2 regions of the Agromyces chitinivorans genome follow, and region 2 is predicted to be linked to the other one. Evidence: riboswitches for the same ligand, from Rfam matches in the RefSeq annotation. Region 2 holds a riboswitch; the other holds the start of a gene.
The links. Region 2 has a riboswitch for glycine ahead of gcvT (glycine cleavage system aminomethyltransferase GcvT). Riboswitches for the same ligand answer to the same signal wherever they lie in the genome.
Positions count from the first base shown of each region.

Region 1: it holds a riboswitch for glycine, as region 2 does, so the genes downstream of both, ABZK10_RS01835 (L-serine ammonia-lyase) here and gcvT (glycine cleavage system aminomethyltransferase GcvT) in region 2, are expected to answer to the same signal.

Region 1 covers NZ_JBEPJZ010000001.1:367,502-378,799, forward strand. Annotated here, with positions in the region: gene ABZK10_RS01795 (SCO4848 family membrane protein) at 49-267, shown strand; gene tilS (tRNA lysidine(34) synthetase TilS) at 285-1,346, opposite strand; gene ppa (inorganic diphosphatase) at 1,415-1,900, shown strand; gene ABZK10_RS01810 (C40 family peptidase) at 1,973-3,382, opposite strand; gene ABZK10_RS01815 (M23 family metallopeptidase) at 3,375-4,733, opposite strand; tRNA gene ABZK10_RS01820 (tRNA-Glu) at 5,018-5,090, shown strand; tRNA gene ABZK10_RS01825 (tRNA-Asp) at 5,122-5,195, shown strand; tRNA gene ABZK10_RS01830 (tRNA-Phe) at 5,285-5,360, shown strand; gene ABZK10_RS01835 (L-serine ammonia-lyase) at 5,434-6,801, opposite strand; glycine riboswitch at 6,929-7,012, opposite strand; glycine riboswitch at 7,016-7,114, opposite strand; gene ABZK10_RS01840 (MBL fold metallo-hydrolase) at 7,155-7,820, opposite strand; gene ABZK10_RS01845 (UbiD family decarboxylase) at 7,855-9,351, opposite strand; gene ABZK10_RS01850 (ABC transporter permease) at 9,431-10,264, opposite strand; gene ABZK10_RS01855 (ABC transporter permease) at 10,261-11,127, opposite strand; gene ABZK10_RS01860 (ABC transporter ATP-binding protein) at 11,124-11,298, opposite strand, start outside.
Region 2 covers NZ_JBEPJZ010000002.1:807,589-818,886, forward strand. Annotated here, with positions in the region: gene ABZK10_RS16535 (ATP-binding protein) at 1-1,391, shown strand, start outside; gene gcvP (aminomethyl-transferring glycine dehydrogenase) at 1,482-4,280, opposite strand; gene gcvH (glycine cleavage system protein GcvH) at 4,349-4,747, opposite strand; gene gcvT (glycine cleavage system aminomethyltransferase GcvT) at 4,831-5,979, opposite strand; glycine riboswitch at 6,033-6,126, opposite strand; glycine riboswitch at 6,128-6,214, opposite strand; gene ABZK10_RS16555 (putative endonuclease domain-containing protein) at 6,987-7,478, shown strand; gene ABZK10_RS16560 (NUDIX hydrolase) at 7,749-8,519, shown strand; gene nadA (quinolinate synthase NadA) at 8,516-9,910, shown strand; gene nadB (L-aspartate oxidase) at 9,913-11,298, shown strand, end outside.

The DNA.
Region 1 (11,298 bases), on a different contig from region 2:
CGCCGGCGAGGGCGAGCGGATGCACCGGGCGCACGTAGGATGCCCGTGATGCCCGAGATCCTCGCCGCCGTGCTGCTGTTCGCCAACGCGCTGTTCAACCTCGTCGTCTGGCCGCGCTTCCTCCCCCGCATCGCGAACGACCCACGGGCGCGCGACGCCGAGGGCCGCCGCACGCCGTTCTACACGGTGCACGTCGTGCTCATCGCGATCGCGCTGGTGCTCGGCGTCGCGTCCGTCGTCGCCGGCATCGTCGTGCTCGCCGCCTGACCGCCCGCGCGGGCCGGTCAGCCCGCGGCGGTGAACTCCAGCCGCCCGCCCGCTCGCGCCGCGCGGCAGCCCGGCAGGTCGATGGGGCCCTGCCCGTGCCAGTCGGTGACGAGCCGCGCCACCTCGAGCGTCTGCACGCGTGAGAGCGACGTGCCGAACTCGCTGGCGACGACATGGCGGATGATGCGCTGCCGGAGCGCGGCCGGATTCGCCGCGAGCGCCTGCACCGACACCGCGATGCCCGCCTCGGCCGGCTCGCAGATCTCCTCGATGAACTCGTCGATCTGGTCGGCGAACGCCGCCTCGTCCTCGCGCAACTGCTCGGCCGTGCGTGCGAGCGCCTCGGCCACGCCCGGACCGAGCGCGTGCTCGAGCACCGGCAGGACCTGCTCGCGCACCCGCACGCGCGCGGAGGCGGGGTCGAGGTTCTGCGGGTCGTCCCACGGGTCGAAGCCGGCGTCGTGGCAGGCCTGCCGGGTGGTGCGGCGCCGGATGCCGAGGAGCGGCCGGGCGTACTGTCCGTTGTCGGCGGACATGCCCTGCAGGCTGCCGGCGCCCGAGCCGCGGGCGAGCCCGAGCAGCACGGTCTCGGCCTGGTCGTCGAGCGTGTGCCCGAGCAGCACCCGCACGGCGCCGTTCCGCCGCGCCACCGCGTCGAGCGCGGCGTAGCGCGCGGCGCGGGCGGATGCCTCGGGGCCGTCGCCGCCGGCGCGCACCTGCACCGGGTGCACCACGACCGGCTCGAGCCCGAGCGTGCGGGCCTGGTTCGCGGCCGCGGCCGCCGCATCCGCCGACCCCTCCTGCAGTCCGTGGTCGACGATCACGGCACCGGCGCGCAGGCCCGCGCGGGGCGCCTCGAACGCGGTGCCCGCGGCGAGCGCGAGCGAGTCGGGGCCGCCGGAGAGTGCGACCAGCACGAGCGGCGCGTCGCCTGCGGGCCCGTCGCCGCCCGGGGCATCCGGCACCAGCCCCTCCAGCGCCTCGCGCACCGCGCGACGCACGTCCGCGATCGGCGGCGTGAGGCGCGGCCGGCGGTCGTCGGGGGCCGCGCGCTCGTCCATCGGCGGGTCGGAAGGCATCAAGTAACCTTATTCCCGTCTTCCCGCGCGGCCGCGAGCCCCGGGGCACCTCACACACAAGGAGAACCATGGGCGAGTACGCCGCGATCATCGAGATCCCGAAGGGCAGCCGCAACAAGTACGAGGTCGACCACGAGACCGGGCGCGTCTTCCTCGACCGCGTGCTGTACACGAACTTCGTGTACCCGACCGACTACGGCTTCTTCGAGCACACCCTCGGCGACGACGGCGACCCCCTGGACGTGCTCGTGCTCACCCAGTACCCGCTGTTCCCCGGCGTCGGCGTGACGGTGCGCCCCGTGGGCGTGTTCCTCATGGAGGACGACGGCGGCGGCGACGCCAAGGTCATCGCGGTGCCCGCGGGCGACCCCCGCTGGGACGGGATCCAGGACGTCGCCGACGTGCCCGAGTACACCAAGAAGGAGATCCAGCACTTCTTCGAGCACTACAAGGACCTCGAGCCCGGCAAGTGGGTCAAGACCGAGGGCTGGGCGGATGCCGCCGAGGCCGAGCGCCTCATCGCCAAGGCGATCGAGGCCTACCCCGGTCACTGACCCCGCGGGTTTCCCCGCATGACGGCCCGGCGCGCGATGCGCCGGGCCGTCGTCATGCCGTGGGCGGGACGCTCAGCCCGCCGGCCGTGCGGCCGCCGACGGCGAGCCCCAGATGTAGTACTCGCGCACGGGCTTCGTGGGGTTCGGCGCCTCGATGATGCGGCCCCCGCCCAGGTAGATCGCGACGTGGTAGTAGTTGCCCGGCACGCCCCAGAACAGCAGGTCGCCGCGCTGGACCTGCGAGAGCGGCACGGCCTTCCCGCGCGACGCGAGGGTGGCGTACTGGTTGGTGGCCGAGTGGGTGCCGATGGCGATGCCGGCCGCGCGGTACGACATGAGCGTCAGCCCCGAGCAGTCCCACACGTCGGGTCCGGCGCCGCCGAGCTGGTAGCGCTCGCCGAGCTGGGCGCGCGCGTAGGCGATCGCGGTCTCGACGGCGGTCGTGTTCGGCGCCGCCGGGGCGGGTTCCGGTTGCGGCGTCGGGGTCGGGGTCGAGCCGCCGGATGCCCCCGACGAACCACCCGACGAACCCGACGAGCTCCCGCCCGACGACGACCCGCTCGAGCTCCCCGAGCCGGCGGCACCCGAGTCTGCGTCGGCGTCGGCACCCGAGTCTGCGTCGGCGTCGGCCTCCGCCTGCTCGCGCGCCGCCTGCTCGGCGGCCTCGCGGGCGGCCTGCTCGCGGGCGACCTGCTCGCGCAGCGCCAGCTCCGCAGCCTCCTGCCGCTGCCCCTCTGCACGCTCGCGCTCGAGGGCGGCCGTCGTGTCCTTCAGCGAGGCGAGCTGCGCGTACAGCTCGACCGAGCGCTGCTCCTGCTCGTCGACCGCTGCCTGCGCGGCGACGGCGGCCGCCTCGGCCTCGTCGGCACGCGCCTCGGCCGCCGTCGCGAGCCGCTCCCGCTCCGCGGCGGCATCCGCCGCCTCCGCCGTCAGCGCATCGGCCGTGTTCCGGTCGGCCACGGCCTCGTCGTACACGAGCTGCGACTGCTCGCCGACCTTGCTCGCGCGCCCGAGCTCGTCGAGCAGCGTCTCGGCGTCCGCCCCGCTCAGCACGAGCTGCAGCGACAGGTCGGTGCCCGCGGTGCGTGCGAGGTGGGCGACCAGGAGCCCTGCGCGCATCTTCGAGATCTCGGCGCGCGCCTCGGCCTCGTCGGCCTGGGCGGCGAGCTCCGCCTCCCGCGCGAGGGCCGCGTCGAGCTCGTCCTGCGCGAGGTGGAACGCCTCCGCGGCGACCTGCGCGTCGCGCACCGCGGCATCCGCGGCGTCCTGGAGCCCGGCGAGGAGCTCGGACACCCGGTCGATCTCCGCCTGCGTCGCCGCCTCGTCGCCCTTCGCCGCCTCGATCTCGGCCCACGACGGGTAGTCGGGTGCCGCGAAGGCGGGAGCGGCGACGCCGCCCGACGCCGCGAGCACCCCCACCGCGACGCCGGAGAAGAGCGTCGCGGACTGCCGCCGCCGCAGCGGCCCGCGGGCGTCAGCCAAGCGGCACTCCGCGCGCGGCCATGAACGGCTGCGGGTTGATGCGGTACCCGTTCTGGAACACCTCGAAGTGGAGGTGGCACCCGGTGGACGCACCCGTGCTGCCGGAGCTGGCGATGTTCTGCCCGGCGCTCACGGTCTGCCCGACACCGACGAAGACGCCGCCGTACCGGATGTGCGCGTAGCCCGTGGCGATGCCGTTGCCGTGGTCGATCTTGATGAAGTTGCCGTAGGTGCCGGAGTAGCCCGCGTAGACGACGACGCCGGAGTGGGCGGCGTAGATGGGCGCGGAGCATCCGGTCGCCAGGTCGGTCGCGTAGTGGAAGCCGCCGGAGCACCCGCCCGGGGTGCAGATGCTGGTGCGCGGGCCGTAGGTGCCGCTGATGTACCCGTACGCCGGGATCGCCCAGCCCTGGCTGCTCGTGGTGCCGCCCGCGAGGCCGCCTCCACCGCCCGACGCCGCCGCTGCGGCGGCCGCCGCAGCGGCCCGCGCCGCCGCCGCAGCCGCAGCCTTGCGCCGGCGCTCCTCTTCTTCCTTGCGCTTGCGCTCGCCCTCCTGGTAGGCGGCGATCGTGGTCGCCTCCTTGTCCTTGAGGTACTTCAGCTGCTGCTCGAGCTCGATCTTCTTGTCCTCGGACTCGGCGAGCGCCGCCTCGGCGGCGGCCTGCGCCTCCTGCGCGGCGACGAGCGCCTCCTCCGCCGCGATGCGGAGCTGTTCGCGCTCGTCGCGCGCGACGGCGGCCTGCTCCCCGAGCGCCTTCGCGGTGTTCGCGGCCTGCTGCGCCTCCTCGTAGACGCCTGCCGTGCGCTCGACCATCTTGCTCATGTTGCCCAGCTTCGAGAGCAGCTCGTCGGTCTCGGCCGCGGTGCCGGCCTCCAGCATCATGTTGATGCCGAGGTCGGTGCCGCCTGCGCGGTACAGCTGCGCGGCGAGCTGGCCGGCGTTGTCCTCGGCCTCGGCCGCCTCGGCCGCGGACTCGTCGGCCTGCTGCTGGATCTCCTCGGCACGCCGGTTCGCCTCGTCGAACGCCTGCTGGGCGGCGAGCAGCTCGTCGGTACGCCGCTCGGCCTCGGCCCGGGTCTCCTCCACGCGCACCTCGAGCTGCGCGATCAGGTCGGTGATCTCCGAGACCGCGGCAGCGCCGGCGGCGGTGTTCGCCTTGGCCTTCTTGACCTCGTCCCAGGTCGGGTAGTCGGCGGCGTTCGCGGGTGCGGGCGCGGCGACGGACATCGACGCGACGATGAGCAGGGCGCCGAACACCCCGATGGCGCGGCGGAGGCCGGGCAGGGCGGTTCCGACGCGCCGCGCGCGTCGCGGTGCGACCTGCGTCGCCTCCCCCGCCCCGTCTGCCATGGTTCCCCGTTCCCGCCGTTCGGCCGGTTTCGTCACGATCGTCACATCCGTCACATCCGCAACGTCAGCCACAGTAACAACGGACCGCCTGATCCTCGGTATTGCCGGCCGACGTGGTGCTCGGCCCCCGGACGAGGGACGTGCCGAGCGCGACGCTACCCGGGGTCCGGGCCCCCGCCGGGAGCGCCGACGGCCCGTCGCGGGATCGGTTCCGGCCTCGTTTTGGAATCTGGCGGAACTGCCCGTATGCTTGGCTGTCGGCGGTCGCGTCCAGCGCGACACCCGGCCCCATCGTTTAGCGGCCTAGGACACCGCCCTTTCACGGCGGCAGCACGGGTTCGAATCCCGTTGGGGTCACGCTGAACGAAGGTTACAATTCAATACGCAAGGCCCTGTGGCGCAGTTGGTTAGCGTGCCGCCCTGTCACGGCGGAGGTCGCGGGTTCAAGTCCCGTCAGGGTCGCTTCGGCGGATGGGCTCTCCTCGAGAGCCCATCTCCGTATGGGGAACATCTTCGGATGCCCCGCCTGAAACGCATCGTCGGATGCACCAGGCTCTGTAGCTCAGTTGGTAGAGCGCACGACTGAAAATCGTGAGGTCACGGGATCGACGCCCGTCGGAGCCACCAGAACGAGAAGCCCGGGTTCGCCCGGGCTTCTTCGCGTCTCCGGGTGCCGCGGCGCGGCACCGCCCCGCCGCGCTCAGCACTCGATGACGTTCACGGCGAGTCCGCCGAGCGAGGTCTCCTTGTACTTGCGCTTCATGTCGGCGCCGGTCTCGCGCATGGTCGCGATGGCCTGGTCGAGCGAGACGTGGTGCGTGCCGTCGCCGTGCAGGGCGATGCGCGCGGCGTTGATCGCGGTGCTGCTCGCGATGGCGTTGCGCTCGATGCACGGGATCTGCACGAGCCCGCCGATCGGGTCGCAGGTGAGGCCGAGGTGGTGCTCGATGCCGATCTCGGCGGCGTTCTCGACCTGCTCCGGGGTGCCGCCGAGCAGCGCGCAGAGCCCCGCGGCCGCCATGGAGCAGGCCGAGCCGACCTCGCCCTGGCAGCCGACCTCCGCGCCCGAGATCGACGCGTTGCGCTTCAGCAGCAGGCCGATGGCCGCGGCCGTCAGCAGGAAGCGCACCACGGCGTCGTCGCCGAGCTCGCCGACGAACCGGTCGGCGTAGTGCAGCACCGCGGGCACGATGCCCGCCGCGCCGTTCGTCGGCGCGGTCACCACGCGGCCGCCCGCGGCGTTCTCCTCGTTGACCGCGAGCGCCCACAGGCTGACCCAGTCCATCGCGCCGCTCGGACCCGACTCGCCCGCCGCGGACAGCTTCCGGGCGAGGCCGGGCGCGCGCCGGCGCACGCGCAGCGATCCCGGCAGGAACTCCGCCTCCGCGGAACATCCGCGCTCGACGCACTCCCGCATGACGCGCCAGACCCGCAGCAGCTCCTCGCGGACCTCGGCCTCGGGCCGCCGCGCGCACTCGTTCGCGAGCATCGCCTGCGCGATGTCGATCCCCTCGGCTCGACACGTCGCGAGCAGCTCGGCGCCGGACGCGAACGGGAACGGCACGTCCGCGCGCTGCTCGACGACGGTCGGGCGGCCGCCGAGGTCGTCGGCGACGAAACCGCCGCCCACGGAGTAGTACGTCGCCGTGCGCAGCGTCGCGCCGGCGCCGTCGAACGCCTCGCAGGTCAGGGCGTTCGGGTGCCCCGGCAGCCGCTTCCGGCGGTGGAGGACCACGTCCTCGTCGGGATCGAACGCGATGCGCTGCGACCCGCCGAGCAGCAGCGTCCGCTCCGCCGCGACCCGCGCCACCCGGGCGCCGACACTCGCCGCGTCGACCGTCTCCGGGTGCTCGCCGGCGAGGCCGAGGACGACCGCGGCATCCGACCCGTGCCCACGCCCCGTGGCACCGAGCGAGCCGAGGAGCTCGACCCGCACGCGCGCGACCTCCGCGAGCATCCCGTCCGCGGCGAGGCCGTCGACGAACCTGCGAGCGGCGCGCATCGGCCCGACCGTGTGCGAGGAGGACGGCCCGATGCCGATCGTGAACAGGTCCAGCGCGCTCGGCATCGGCGCGGACTCCGCGATCGGGGACGCGGCTGCGGGCCGCATCCGCTCTGCTGCGGTCGTCGGAGGGTGGGTCATCGGAACTCCCGGGTCGGGGCCGGCCGCGCCGGCGTCGGGTGGTTCCTCCCCGCTCTGTCGATGACCTGAGAGATTCGCGCGGCTCGCGCCGCCTTGCCCCGTCGGTGAGCAGACCGTGGCCTGCTGCTTTCCAGAGTTCCCTGTCGTGGCGGTACGGGTGCCTGAGAGATTCCCGGGGAGGGGCTTGCTCCTACGGCGCCGCCCGGGCGGACCCGGCGGGCTCTCCCGCCACGATGCGGGTATTCAGTTCGCTGTTCGTCACGCTAACACGCGGCGCGTCAGCGCGCGCCCGAGGCAACGACCTCGATCACCCCGTCGTCCAGCCCCGGCGCCGGTTCGGCACCGCCGAGGCCGAGCACCGTCGACCAGAAGTACCGGCGCCACACCGGGGCCAGGCCCGCATCGTGGATCGGCAGGACCCACCGCGGCGCGACGCGACGCACGAACTCGACGGTGTCGCCGAGGCGCGCCCACGGCGCGGCGATCGGCACCGCCAGCAGGTCGACCCCCTCCGGCACCGCCGCGTACGAATCGCCCGGATGGAACAGCGAGACCCCGTCGCGCTCGGCGAGCACGAACCCGAGGTTGCCCGGCACGGGCAGCTCCGGGTGGATGGCATCGTGCGTGCCGCCGACCGCGCGCACCGTGAGCCCGGGCAGGTCGAGGTGCCGCCCCGCCTCCATCGCGACGGTCGCGCTCCAGCGCTCCCCCGCCCTCGCGATGACCTCCGGCAGTGCGCAGAGCACCGCGTTCGGATTGCGCGCGTGCAGCGCGGCGAGCCGGTCGGGATCGAAGTGGTCGGCGTGGGCGTGCGTGACGGCGACCACGTCGACCCCCTCGAGCGCGAACGCCGACTCGTCGGCGTACGACCCCGGATCCAGCAGCATCCGCACCTCGTCGCACTCGACGAGCAGCGCCGCATGACCGTGACGGGTGACCCTCATCGCGCGCACCCGACCGCCGGTTCGGCCGGACGCGTCATCCGAGGATCCAGGACCACGTGTCGCGCGTGTACTGCTTCACCTCGGTCGAGGGCCCGATCGCGGGTGGGAACCGGTCGCGCCACTCGTAGGGCCGGGTGGCGTCGATGATCATGCGCGAGTTCGTGCCCTTGCGATCGGGATGGATCGCGGGGTCGAGGTGTCCGCTCAGCGCCCCGGTGAGGATGATCGTGTCGCGCTCCGGATCCGCCCGCGTCGAGACCGCCCAGATCACCTCGTGCAGGTCGGTGATGTCGATGTCGTCGTCGACCACCACCACGATGCGACCGAGGTAGTTGGCCTGGCGCACCTGCGCCGCGACCGTGCCGACCTGCCGCGAGTGCCCCTGGTACTTCTGGGAGATCGCGATGACGTTGAAGAGCCGGCAGCCGCCGACGCTGTGCGTCCAGGCCGCGGTCACGCCGGGGATCCCCGCGGCCGTGATCTCGCGCTTGAGATTGGCACTGCGGCCGTACTGCTGGAACCGCTGGGCCTCGTAGGGCGGCTTCTCGGGCGGGCAGCCGAGGATGATCGGGTTGTTGCGGTAGTAGACCGCACTCACCTCGAACACCGGCTCGGGTCGCGCGGTCGAGGCGTAGTACCCCGTCCACTCGCCGAACGGCCCTTCGATGCGCTCCTTGTCGTGGCGGAGGAACCCCTCGATCGCGATCTCGGCGTCGGCGGGGATCGGCAGGCCCGTGAACCGGCCGGTTATGGTCGGGATCGGGCTGCCCTGCACACCTCCGACCCACTCGAGCTCGTTCACCCCGTTCGGGATCTCGAGGCCGCTCGCCATGAACTGCAGCGGATCGAGCCCGGCGACGATCACGGCGGGCATGTCTTCGCCGTTGTCGAAGTAGCCGTCGCGGTGGAGGCGGCCGTGCTTGCCGGGCGAGATGTACAGCCCCGTGGTGCGCTCGTCGTGCACCTGCACGCGGTACGCGCCCATGTTCACGATGCCGTCGTCGCGGCCGCGCGTGATGATGCCGCAGCCGGTGCCGATGTACGGGCCGCCGTCCTCCGGGTGCCAGAGCGGGGTGGGGAACTTCCACAGGTCGATGTCGTCGCCGGTCATCACGTTCTCGGTGATCGGGCCCTCCGCCACCTCCTCGGTCGGCAGCGGCACGGCCTCGTCGAGGTGCCGGCCCCACGCGTCGCAGAGCGCGAACGTGCCGATGTCGGCGGGGAGCCCGAGCGTCGCCGCGAGTCGCGCGCGGTTGCCGAGCGAGTTCACCAGCACCCGCCACCCCGGCTCGTAGCCCGGGATGCGGTCGAACAGCACCGCAGGCGAGTCCTCGGTGTGGTGCAGCATCTCCGAGACGTGGCCGATGCTCGCCTCGGCGTCGACGCCCTCCACCACGCGCAGCTCGCCGAGCCGATCCATCTCCGCGAGCCACCGGCGCAGCCCGGTCGGCGCGTCGCCGCGGTCGTCGAAGGGCACCGCCTCCGCGTCACCGCGTCCGGGCATCGAATGGGTCGTCAGGGTGTCGGTCACGAGTCCTCCTCGATCGTGCTGATGCTGATGCTGATGCGGCCGGGACGGCGGGGCGGGCGGACGCCCACGCCTCCCGGGGTCATTCGAACGCCCCGCGACCGGGTTGCCACGGCGTGAGCTTCTGCTGCGCCCACGCCGCGAGTCCCTGGATCGCGACGGCGATGATCATGATGATGAAGATGGGTACGAACATCTGCGCGGTGAGGTACTCGATCGCGAAGAGCTCGATCATGCCGCCCACGCCGACCAGCGTCGACGTGATCTCCGCCACGATCACGCCCGACCACGCCTCCGCGAACGCCTGGCGGCCACCGGCCACCATGAACGGCGAGGCGGCGGGCAGGACGATGCCGCGGATGATCTGCCGCTCGTTCGCCGTGTAGGCGACGCCGGCGTCGATGAGCGCCTTGTCGACCGCCCGGACGCCGGCCATGGTGTTGATGATCACCGGCCAGACCGCGGAGAGGACGACGTACGCGTACCGGAACTGCCAGTCGAAGCCGAGCACGATGATCATGAGCGGCACGAGTGCCACGTGCGGCAGGGAGTACAGGAACGTCACGTACGGGTCGAGTGCGAATGCCACCGGCTTCCACCGGCCCATCGCGATGCCGATCGGCAGGCCGATGGCGAGTGCCGTGGCGAGGCCCGCGACGAGCAGCAGCAAGGAGGTGAGCAGCGGCCCCCAGACGACGCCGGTGACGAACAACTGGTCCCACGCCGCCACGAAGATCTCCGACGGCGGCGCGGTGAGCGCCCGGTTGATGTCCTTGGCGGTGAACTCCCAGAGCAGGAGCACGAACACGAGCATGCCGACCCGGATGCTCCACTGCCCGACGGGCGTGCTCGTGAAGCGGTTCTTGCGCGACGCACGGCGCAGGTGCGCCTGCGCGGCCTCGGTCTGGGCGCTCATTGGCGCACCCCCTTGATCCGGGTCAGCCACGATCGGCGATGTGCATGGTTCCACGGCTCGGTCAACCGGACGTTGAGCCGGGCCATGAACTCCTGGATCACGACGGCGATGAGGCCGAGCAGCACGATCGCCACGAACATCGCGTCGATCTGGAAGTACTTGGCGTACAGCGTGATCAGGTTGCCGATGCCGCCCGCCGAGGTCGCGACCTCCGCGAGGACGACGCCGGTGAGCCCCTGCCCGAGACCGAGCCGGAACCCGCTGAAGACGTAGGGCAGGCTCGACCGCAGCATGATGCTCCGGTAGACCTTGAACGGCGACGCGCGGAACGCGCGGCCCACGTCGAGCAGTCCCCGCGGCACCTCCTTTCCGCCGAGGTAGGTGTTCAGCAGGATCGGGAACACCGCACCGAGGAAGACGATGCCCACCCGCATCTCGAAGCTGATGCCCAGCCAGAGCACGAGCACCGGGATGAGCGTGATGCGCGGCGTGGAGTAGAGCGCGTAGACGTAGGGCGCCAGCGCGATCTCGACGACCTTGCTGAACGACATCAGCAGTCCGAGCGGCACGCCGACCACCACGGAGAGCGCCATGCCCGCGAACAGGCCGCGGAGCGTCTCGCCGAGCGCCGGCAGGATGTCGGGGACGAAGTTCTCGACCGCCGCCTGGGCGATCGCCGACGGGCTCGAGATGACCAGCGGCATGTCGCGCCCGAAGTACTCCCAGACCGAGAGGAACAGCAGCAGCGAGAGCGCGCGGATCGTCCAGGGGCTCCGGAGGACGCGCTGCACGCGCGAGGTGACGGGCTCGTCGTCGGGGATGAGCACCGCCTTCGTGCGCGCCGCGTCGCGGACGTCGGTCACAGCTTCGCACCCACCTGCATCTGCGACTGGAGCAGGTTCCAGCACTCGTCGCGCAGCTGGCCGTACTGCTCGGTGCCGCGCCAGTGCCCGTCCTTGCGGGGCTTGTCGATGGCGACCGGGAGGTCGGCGATCACGCGCCCGGGGTCGACGCCCATCACCACGATCCGGTCG
Region 2 (11,298 bases):
CGCTGATCGCCGACGACGATTCGCACGAGGCACTCGTCCTGCGTGCCGAGATCCTCGCCGACCTCAGCGCCGCGCACATGATGCAGGGCAGCGACGAGACGCTGCGCATCGCCGAGGAGTCGCTCGAGGCGGGCGCCCGTGCCGGCGACGAGGGGCGCCGCGCAGCATCCGTCGGTGCCAACCTGGCCGGGGTCGCACTCATCGACGCCGGTCGCGTGGAGGAGGGCATGGAGCGCTTCGCCCAGGCCCGCGAACTCGCCGGCGACGACTGGGGGCCCCGGGTGCGCCTCGCGATCAACCTGTCGGACTCGCTGCTCCTGCTCGGACGCTACCGCGAGGCGGTCGAGGTCGCCGAGACCGCGCTCGAGGAGGCGCGCGAGCGCGGCGAGGAGCGCGGCACCGGGGTCATGCTCTCGTCGAACGCCGCAGAGCCGCTCTTCGCGCTCGGCGAATGGGATCGCGCCCGGCGCATCCTCGAACGCACGCTGCGCTCCGACGCCCCCATGGCGTTCCGCCGGTTCCTCGAGCACATGCAGCTCTGGCTGCTGGTCTGGTCGGGCGAACTCGAGGCGGCGAACGACTGGAACCGCATGATCCGCAGCCGCCGCGACGAGGTGGGGCGCATCGAGCGCCAGGTGGAGACCGGCGGTGCGTACGACGAGGCGGAGCTCCTGTTCGCGAACGGCGACCCGGCCGCCGCGTTCGCACGGCTCGAGCCGATCATCTTCGACGGACGCGACGACCGGCCCGCCGATCGACTGCTGCAACTCGCGACGGCCGCACGCATCATCGGCGCGATGCGCGACCGCGGCATCGCGCCACCGCGACCCGCCGATGATGTACGGGCGGCACTCGAACCGTTGCAGGGCTGGGAGTCCGCACCCGTGTGGACCGCGATCGCGAACGCCGAGCTGACCGATGATCCGACCGAACGCGCCGAGGCCTGGCAGCCGGCGCTCGACCTCCTCGCCGCGGGCAACGGCCACCGACATCTGCTCGGCTACGGCCTGGTCCGCCAGGGCACGGCGCTGCTCGACGCCGGCGACCGCGAGGCGGCGACCGAGCGCATCGCGCGCGGTCGTGCCGAGGCGGAGCCGCTCGGCTGCGGACTCGTCGTGCGCATGGCGGACGACGTCGCCACACGGGCGGGGCTGCCGCTCGGGGCGACCGGTGAACGCAGCGCAGGCGTCGGGGACGCCGAACTCACCGCACGCGAGCAGCAGGTGCTCGACCTCGTCGCCGAGGGCCTGTCCAACCGCGAGATCGGCGAACGCCTGTTCATCAGCGGCAAGACGGTGAGCGTGCACGTCTCCGCCGTGCTGCGCAAGCTCGGCGTGGGCTCGCGCACGGAGGCGGCGGTCGCCGCGGCCGCGCGGGCGGACCGGGGCTGACCGGCCCGCCCGGGGCATCCGCTCGACGTCGGCGACGTACCCGGGGCCGGCGCTCGATTCGAGCGGCGCAGCCCCGGGGCATCCGTCGGCCTAGGCGAACGCCTCCACGGGCGGGCACGCGCAGACGAGGTTGCGGTCGCCGTAGGCCTGGTCGACCCGGCGCACCGGCGGCCAGTACTTCGTGCGCACGAGCGAATGCACCGGGAAGACCGCCTGCTCGCGGGTGTACGGGTGGGTCCACTCCCCCACCGCGATCGACTCGGCCGTGTGCGGAGCGTTGCGGAGGGGGTTGTCGTCGGCCGGGAACTCGCCGCGGCCCACCGCGTCGGCCTCGGCCTTGATCGCGATCATCGCCTCGACGAAGCGCTCGAGCTCCGCCAGGTCCTCCGACTCGGTCGGTTCGACCATGAGCGTGCCCGCGACCGGGAACGACATGGTCGGCGCGTGGAAGCCGTAGTCGATGAGGCGCTTCGCCACGTCGTCGACGGTCACGCCCGTCGCCTGCGTGAGCGGACGCACGTCGAGGATGCACTCGTGCGCGACCAGCCCGTCGTCGCCCGTGTAGAGCACCGGGAAGTGCTCGCGCAGGCGCTCGGCGACGTAGTTCGCGGCGAGCACCGCGGCGGACGTCGCCTCGCGCAGCCCCTCGGAGCCCATCATGCGGATGTACGCCCACGAGATCGGGAGGATCGACGGGCTGCCGTACGGCGCCGCCGAGACCGGGCCGCCGCCGTGCACGAGCTCGCGGTGGTCGGCGCGCTGCGCCATCGGGTGGCCGGGCAGGTACGGCGCGAGGTGCGCCTTCGCTGCGACCGGGCCGACGCCGGGGCCGCCGCCGCCGTGCGGGATGCAGAACGTCTTGTGCAGGTTCAGGTGCGACACGTCGCCGCCGAAGTCGCCGAACCGGGCCGTGCCGAGCAGCGCGTTGAGGTTCGCGCCGTCGACGTAGACCTGGCCGCCGGCGTCGTGCACGGCCTGCGTGATGTCGACCACGTCGTGCTCGTAGACGCCGTGCGTCGACGGGTAGGTGATCATGAGCGCCGCGATCTCGGCGGCGTTCGCGTCGATCTTGGCGCGCAGGTCGTCGAGGTCGACGTTGCCGCGGTCGTCGCAGGCCACGACCACCACGCGCATGCCGGCCAGCACGGCGGATGCCGCGTTGGTGCCGTGCGCGCTCTGCGGGATGAGGCACACCGTGCGCTCCGGCTCGCCGTTGGCGTGGTGGTAGCCGCGGATCGCGAGCAGGCCCGCGAGCTCGCCCTGGCTGCCCGCGTTCGGCTGCAGCGAGACGGTGTCGTACCCGGTCACCTCGGCAAGCCACGACTCGAGCTGCTCGATGAGCGCGAGCGAGCCGACCACGTCGGCCTCGGGGGCGAACGGATGCAGGTTCGCGAACTCCGGCCAGGTGACCGCCTGCATCTCGGTTGCGGCGTTCAGCTTCATGGTGCACGAGCCGAGCGGGATCATGCCGCGGTCGAGCGCGTAGTCGCGGTCGCCGAGGAGCTTCAGGTACCGCATCATGGCGGTCTCGGAGTGGTGCGTATTGAAGACAGGGTGCTCGAGGTAGGCCGTGCTGCGGCTGAGGGCCTCGGGGATGGCCGAGCCGGTCAGTGCCGCCTCGCCGCGCTCCTCGGGCCCGCCGAAGGCGCGGGTGACGAGGTGCAGCTCGTCGAACGTCGTGGTCTCGTCGACCGAGACCTGCACGGTCGCCTCGTCGGCGGCCCAGAGGTGCACACCGAGCTCGCGGGCGCGCTCGACGACGCGATCTGCCGTGCCGGGCACGACGACGCTGAGCGTGTCGAAGAAGGCGTCGTGCACGACGGTCTGGCCGAGGTCGGCGAGCTGCTCGGCGAGCAGGTGCGCCATTCCCGCGGTGCGGGCCGCGATCGCGCGCAGGCCGCGGGGGCCGTGGTAGACGGCGTACATCGACGCCATCACGGCCAGCAGCACCTGCGCGGTGCAGATGTTCGAGGTCGCCTTCTCGCGGCGGATGTGCTGCTCGCGCGCCTGCAGGCTGAGCCGGTACGCCGGATGCCCCGCGGCATCCTGCGACACCCCCACCAGGCGCCCCGGCAGCTGGCGCTCGAGGCCCTTCCGCACGGCCATGAAGCCCGCGTGCGGCCCGCCGAAGCCCATCGGCACGCCGAAGCGCTGCGAGGTGCCCACGGCGACGTCCGCGCCGAGCTCGCCGGGCGGGGTGACGAGCGTCGTCGCGAGGAGATCTGCCGCGGCGACGGCGATGCCGCCGCCCGCGTGCACGGCCTCGAACACGGCCGACGGGTCCCAGATGCGGCCGGATGCCCCGGGGTACTGCGCGAACACGCCGAAGCACTCCCCCAGCCCGGCCGGGTCGGTCTCGGCGAGCGGCAGCTCCGCGAGCTCGATGCCCACGGCCTCGGCGCGCGAGCGCAGCAGCGCGAGCGTCTGCGGCAGCGCGTCGGCGTCGACCACGAACCGGGCCGTCTTCGCCTTCGAGGCGCGGCGTGCCAGGAGCATCCCCTCGACCACCGCGGTGCCCTCGTCGAGCATCGAGGCGTTCGCCGTGTCGAGCCCGGTGAGGTCGGCGACCATGGTCTGGAAGTTCAGCATCGCCTCGAGGCGGCCCTGCGAGATCTCGGGCTGGTACGGCGTGTAGGCCGTGTACCAGGAGGGGTTCTCGAGCACGTTGCGCTGGATCACGGCCGGGGTGATCGTGCCGAAGTAGCCCAGGCCGATCATCGACGTGCGCACGGTGTTCTCGTCGGCGATCGCGCGGAGCTCGGCGAGCGCCTGCCGCTCGGTCGCGGCCTCGGGGATGGACGAGGAGATGACCTCGCGCATCTGGATCGAGCTCGGCACCGCCGCGTCGACGAGCGCGTCGAGCGAGTCGTAGCCGAGGGTCGCCAGCATCAGCGCCTGGTCGTCGCGGGTCGTGCCGATGTGGCGACGGCCGAAGGCGTCGAGGTCGTACGTGCCGCTCACTCGCCCGTGACCTCGCGGTACTGCTCGAGGCTCAGCAGGTCCGCCGGGATCTCCGCGACCGTGACCTTGATCAGCCAGCCGTCGCCGAAGGGGTCGCTGTTGAGCAGCTCGGGCTCCTCGACCGCGCGCTCGTTCACCTCGGTCACGGTGCCGTCGACCGGCGAGATGAGCTCGCCCACCGACTTCGTCGACTCGATCTCGCCCACGACGTCGCCTGCGGCGACGGCCGTGCCGACCGCGGGCAGCTCGACGAACACGACGTCGCCCAGCTTCTCGGCGGCGTAGGCGGTGATGCCCACGACCACGCCGCCCGCGTCGACGCCCTCCGCGGGATCCTCGTCGACGAGCACCCACTCGTGGTCGCTCGTGTACTTCAGGTCGTTCAGGTCGGTCATGGGGTTCCCCTCGGATCGGTGGGTCGCGGTGCTCGGTGGGCGGTGCGGTTCGTGGTGGGTGGCGGGTTCGCCGGACGGCGCGGCTACTGCTCGCGGCGGTAGAAGGGCAGGTCGACGACGGATGCGGCGATGCGCGTGCCGCGCACGTCGACATACAGCGCGGTGCCCGTCGCCGCGTGACGCGGAGCGACGTAGGCCATGGCGATCGGGTGGCCGAGCGTGGGCGACAGCGCGCCGCTCGTGATCACGCCGACCTCGGAGGCATCCGCCCCCTCGCCGTCGAACAGCGCGTACCCGGCGCGGCCCGCGCGGCGGCCCTCGCTCGCGAGCCCGACCAGCACCGGGGCATCCGCCGCCGGCCCCTCCTCGCTCGCGGCGCGGCCGACGAAGTCGACCTCCTTGGCGAGCGCGACGACGCGCCCGAGCCCCGCCTGCGCCGGGAACGTGTCGCGGGTGAGCTCGTGCCCGTAGAGCGGCATGCCCGCCTCGAGGCGCAGCGTGTCGCGGCTGGCCAGGCCCGCCGGCACGAGCCCGAGCGGCTCGCCGGCCTCGACGAGCGCCTCCCAGAGGGCGGGCGCCTGGTCGGGCGAGACGTAGAGCTCGAAGCCGTCCTCGCCCGTGTAGCCGGTGCGCGCGACGAGCACCGGCTGCTCGGCGAACTCGGCCGCGACGGCGCGGTAGTACTTCATTCCGGTGACGGCATGCACGAAGTCGTCGTGGTCGTTGCCGTCGCCCTGGATGCCGAAGCCGGGCGTCGTGGTGAGGATCTCGAGGGCCTTCGGCCCCTGCACCGCGACAAGGGCGACGTCGTCGGACTCGTCGAACACCTCGCAGTCGAACGGCGCCGTGCGGGCGCGCAGCTCGTCGGCGACGTGGGCGGCGTTGGCGGCGTTGGCGACGACGAGGAAGCGGTCGGCCCCCGTGCGGTAGACCACGAGGTCGTCGATCACGCCGCCGTGGCGCGCGAGCAGCAGCGTGTACTTCGCCTGACCCTCGGCGCTGGCCGAGAGCTTGCCGGCGAGCGCGTAGTCGAGCGCGCGGTCGGCCTCGGGCCCGACGACCACGATCTCGCCCATGTGCGAGAGGTCGAAGATGCCCGCCGCGGTGCGGACCGCCTTGTGCTCGGCGAGGTCGGACGAATAGCGCACGGGCATCTGCCAGCCCGCGAAGTCGGTGAAGGTCGCGCCGGCGGCGCGGTGGATCGCATCGAGGGGGCTCAGGCGTTCGGTCACGGAGTTCTCCTGTCGTCGCACGGCGCGCGCGGCATGCTGCCGCGGTCGAGAACTCCCCCTCTGTCATGTGCCTGAGAGTTTCACGGACCCCGTGGGGTGCGCTTTCACCGTGGGCGGGATGCTCGTGGCATCCGCTTTTCAGAGCGGCCTGCTCGCTGCGGTCTGTGACCTGAGAGATTGGCGGGGAGGCTTGCTCCTTCGGTGCCGGCCCAGCCGGCTCTCCCGCAACGCGTCGATGGCCCGATATGCGATTGTGCGCACAGCCTACCAACCGAATCCGGGAATCCTCGCCCCGCGCTGCGCGCGAGCCCGGTCCGGCCCCAGACCCGTCAATCTCCTGCGCTCTCGCGCCTCATGGCGCAGTTTCTTGACGGGTCTCGCGCACGACCCGTCCCCGTGGTCTCGAGACCCGTCAAGAGCCTGCACTCCCAGCGCTGAGAACGCAGGTTCTTGACGGGCGTTGTATCGGCGACCAGGGGTAGGTCCTCCACAGGCGCGAACGGGCACCCTCTCGGGGGGTGTGCGCATGCGGCACCGCCGAAGTCCGGCTCGTTGGAGACAGTGTCAGCATGCGAAGTCCGAGCCGACTCCCCGCCGATCTCGTGTCCCGCGTGTCATTCACGACTGGGGATGCCGCGAAGCACGGCGTCGGACATCGGCGGCTCGCCGCACCCGACATCGTGGCTCCGTTCCACGGGGTTCGGTCCGCCCAAGACGCACCACCGCTCGCGTCGGCCTATCAGGTGCGACTCGCCGAGGGTCAGTGCTTCAGCCACACCACGGCCGCACTGCTCTTAGGCTGTCCGCTCCCCCGCAGGCTGGAACGAGACCCGCGTGTCCACGTCTCGAGCGTCGGGAAGTGGCGCGGGCCCCGCACTCGCGGGGTCGTCGGGCACGAGCTGTCGAGCCGATGCACCAAGGTCATCGAGGTCGATGGCCTGCTGGTGACGGATGCTCCGACCACCTGGCGCCACCTCGCCGGGATGCTCTCCGTCGACGAGCTCATCGTGGTCGGCGACTACTTGGTGTCGCCCCGCGGGTCCTACGGCGATCTCCCTGCCCTCACCGAGGACGAGGCGCTCCAGCGTTCGATCGAGCGAACGCCGCGCCTTCGCGGAGCGGCTCGCGCCCGCGATGCACTCGTCGACGTCCGCGCGGGCGCCCGTTCACCGAAGGAGACCGAAGCTCGGCTCATGCTCTGCCGTGCAGGATTGCCGGAGCCGGTGCTGAACCATCCAGTCGTCGACGAGAAGGGCGAACTCATCGCAGAGATCGACCTCGCGTACCCGGACGACCTTCTCGGAGTGGAGTACGAGGGCGACACGCATCGCGAGCGCGAACGCTTCCGTCGTGACATCCGACGCATCGAACGGCTCCAGGACGCGGGTTGGCACATGATCCGCCTGACCTCGGACGACGTTGACGCGACGCTCACGACGACGGCCTCCTGCGACGCGGTGGAGCGAATCGAACGCCGACTCCGCATGCCTCGCACCTGAAGACCAGAGACGCGGCAGACCTGGTTCCCCGCCCCGCTGAGACCCGTCAAGAAGCTGCGCTCTCCCCGCTGGGAGCGCAGTTTTCTGACGGGTCTCGAGCCACCTACGTGACCCGACACGCAAGACCCGTCAGGAAACTGCGGTCTGGCTCGCCAAAGCGCAGGGAATTGACGGGTCTGGAAGTTCGCGGGGGCGGTTTGTGTTCGGGTCAGGGTGACACTAAGATGGACGCGGTCTTCGAGTCAGACTGACACTTAGGGGGTGGGGCGGATGCCGGTGGAGCCCGTGGGCACGCACGACGCGCGCCTCGCCGTGTCGACGGTGATCTTCGCGCTGCGCCGCGACGAGGCATCCGGACTGCCCACGCTCTGGATTCCGCTGGTGCGCCGCACGCGCGACCCCTACCTCGACGACTGGGCGCTGCCCGGCGGCTGGCTGCCCGACGACGAGGAGCTGTCGGATGCCGCGGCGCGCACCCTCGGCGAGACGACCGGCCTCGCGCCGAAGTACCTCGAGCAGCTCTACACGTTCGGTGCGATCGGACGCTCCCCCGGCGGGCGCGTGGTGTCGGTCGTGTACTGGGCACTCGTGCAGTCGGACGAGGCCGAGCGCGCCACCGCCGACGAGAACGTGCGCTGGTGCGCCGCCGACTCGCTCGGGCGGCTCGCCTTCGACCACAACCGCATCGTCGAGTACGCGCTCTGGCGGCTCCGCACGAAGATGGAGTACGCGCGCATCGCGCACGCGTTCCTCGGCGAGACCTTCACGCTCGCGCAGCTGCGCGAGGTGCACGAGGCGGTGCTGCAGCGCCGCCTCGACCCCGCGAACTTCCGTCGCACGATGGAAGCGTCCGGCACGCTCGTCGACACCGGCGAGCGCCTGTCGGGCACCCCGCACCGGCCGCCCAAGCTGTACCGGTACGACGCCTCGATCGACCTGGCCGACGCCGGGCCGCTCGCCCGAACCCGCGCGCTGCGCAGCGCGCACGACGATCGGGTCGAGTCCGACCCGATCCTGCCCCACCCGAGGATGAGAGCATGACCATCGCAACGCCCCCCGCCCGCGACGAGGTGGAGACCCGTCGCGCGGCATCCGTCGACCGCAGCATCCGGCTCATCCAGACCGGGTCGAAGGCCGGCGCGACCTGCACCCCCGAACTCGCGAAGGGCCCGTGGGAGTTCGACCGCGGGCCGATCGGCTACGGTCCCGGCTCGTCGATGGGCGACGTGATCCCCACCGGCTCGCCGCGCCAGGGCGACCTGCCCGAGTCGTACCGCACGGCCTCGCAGGACGAGCTGCACGCGCGCATCGAGGCCGCCAAGGCGACTCTCGGCGACCGCGTCGTCGTGCTCGGCCACTTCTACCAGCGCGACGAGGTGGTGCGGCACGCCGACTTCGTGGGCGACTCGTTCCAGCTCGCGAACGCCGCCAAGGCGAAGCCCGAGGCCGAGGCGATCGTGTTCTGCGGCGTGCACTTCATGGCCGAGACCGCAGACATGCTCTCGGGCGCCGAGCAGGCCGTGATCCTGCCCAACCTCGCGGCCGGCTGCTCGATGGCCGACATGGCCGACCTCGACTCCGTCATGGAGTGCTGGGAGCAGCTCGAGGAGGTCTACGGCACCGAGCCCGACGCCGACGGCCGCGTGCCGGTCATCCCGGTGACCTACATGAACTCGTCGGCGGCGCTCAAGGGCTTCTGCGGTGAGCGCGGCGGCATCGTCTGCACCTCGTCGAACGCCGAGACGGTGCTCGAGTGGGCGTTCGAGCGCGGGCAGCGCGTGCTGTTCTTCCCCGACCAGCACCTCGGCCGCAACACGGCCAAGGCGATGGGCGTGCCGCTGGAGCACATGCCGATGTGGAACCCGCGCAAGCCGCTCGGCGGCTCGACCGAGGACGAGCTGCACGACGCGCGGGTGATCCTCTGGCACGGCTTCTGCTCGGTGCACAAGCGCTTCACGGTCGACCAGATCGAGACCGCGCGCGCCGAGCACCCGGGCGTGCAGGTCATCGTGCACCCCGAGTGCCCGATGCCCGTGGTCGACGCGGCCGACGGCTACGGCTCGACCGACTTCATCGTGAAGGCCATCAACGCCGCCCCCGCGGGGTCGAGCTTCGCGATCGGCACCGAGATCAACCTCGTGCAGCGCCTCGCCGCCGAGCACCCCGAGCACGAGATCTTCTGCCTCGACCCCGTCGTCTGCCCGTGCTCGACGATGTACCGCATCCACCCCGGCTACCTGGCCTGGGTGCTGGAGGAGCTCGTCGAGGGCCGCACGGTGAACCCCATCACCGTGCCCGAGGACGTCGCGGGCCACGCGCGGGTGGCACTCGAGCGGATGCTGGCGGCCAAGCCGCCCGCCGGCGCCGTCGCGAAGGCCGGCACGCGCGTCTCCGACGCCATCGCGGCGCCCTCCCCCGGCACGACGGACTGACCATGGCGGCCGTGGTCGTGGTCGGCAGCGGGCTCGCGGGCCTGCTCGCCGCCGTGCGCGCCGCCGACGCGGGCCACCGCGTGACGGTGGTCACGAAGGGTGCGCTCGACGAGGGCAGCACGCGCTACGCGCAGGGCGGCATCGCGGCCGCGCTCTTCCCCGACGACTCGGTCGACGCCCACGTGCTCGACACGCTGCGCGCCGGGGCCGGGCACTGCGACCCGGCCGCCGTGCGCGTGCTGTGCGAGGAGGGACCGGCGCGCGTGCGCGACCTGATCCGGTTCGGCGCGCGGTTCGACCGCGACGACTCCGGCCTGGCGCGCGGGCTCGAGGCCGCGCACTCGCGGGCGCGCGTGGTGCACGCGGGCGGCGACGCCACCGGCGCCGAGATCGAGCGCGCGCTGGTCGCCACGGTGCGCGCGCGCGCGGTCGAACTCGTCGAGCACGCGATGCTCGCCGACGTGCTCACCTGCCGGGGCCGCGCCTGCGGCGTGCGCCTCCTGGTCGACGGCCAGCTCGTCGACCGCCCGGCCGACGCCGTGGTGCTCGCAACGGGCGGTACCGGGCAGCTCTTCGGCCGCACCACGAACCCCGCGGTCGCGACCGGCGACGGCATCGCCGCCGCCTGGCGGGCGGGCGCGCGGGTCGCCGACCTCGAATTCACCCAGTTCCACCCGACGGCGCTCGCCGCCCCGGGCACCCCGCTCGTCTCCGAGGCGGTGCGCGGCGAGGGGGCGGTGCTGCGGGATGCCGCCGGAGAGCGCTTCATGCCGTCGCGGCATCCGCTCGCCGAGCTGGCGCCGCGCGACGTCGTGGCCCGCGAGGTGGCCGCCGCGATGCGCCGCCACGGCGGCGCACCCGCACTGCTGGACGCCACCGCGCTCGGCGGCGCGTTCCTGGCCCGGCGGTTCCCGGGCATCGACGCGGCGACGCGCGCCGCGGGGTACGACTGGTCGCGCGAGCCGATCCCGGTGACGCCGGCCGCGCACTACGCCATGGGCGGCATCGCCACCGACCTCTGGGGGCGCACGAGCGTGCCCGGGCTCTTCGCGGTCGGCGAGTGCGCGCGCACCGGCGTGCACGGCGCGAACCGGCTGGCGTCGAACTCGCTGCTCGAGGCGGCCGTGTTCGCCGATCGCGCGGCGCGCGTGCTCGACGAGCCGTTCCCGGGGGCGACCGCGCCGCGGCAGTTCCCGGGCCGGACGCCGGCCCACCCCCATGACACCGCCGCCCCCGACGCCGCTCCGGCCGCCTGCACGCGAGCCGCCCTGCAGGAGCTGATGTGGTCGCGCGCGGGACTCGAGCGCACCGGCGCGGGGCTGTCCGAGGCATCCGCCGTGCTCGACGCCTGGGCCGATCGCCGGCACGCCGACCCCGCCGACGACCGG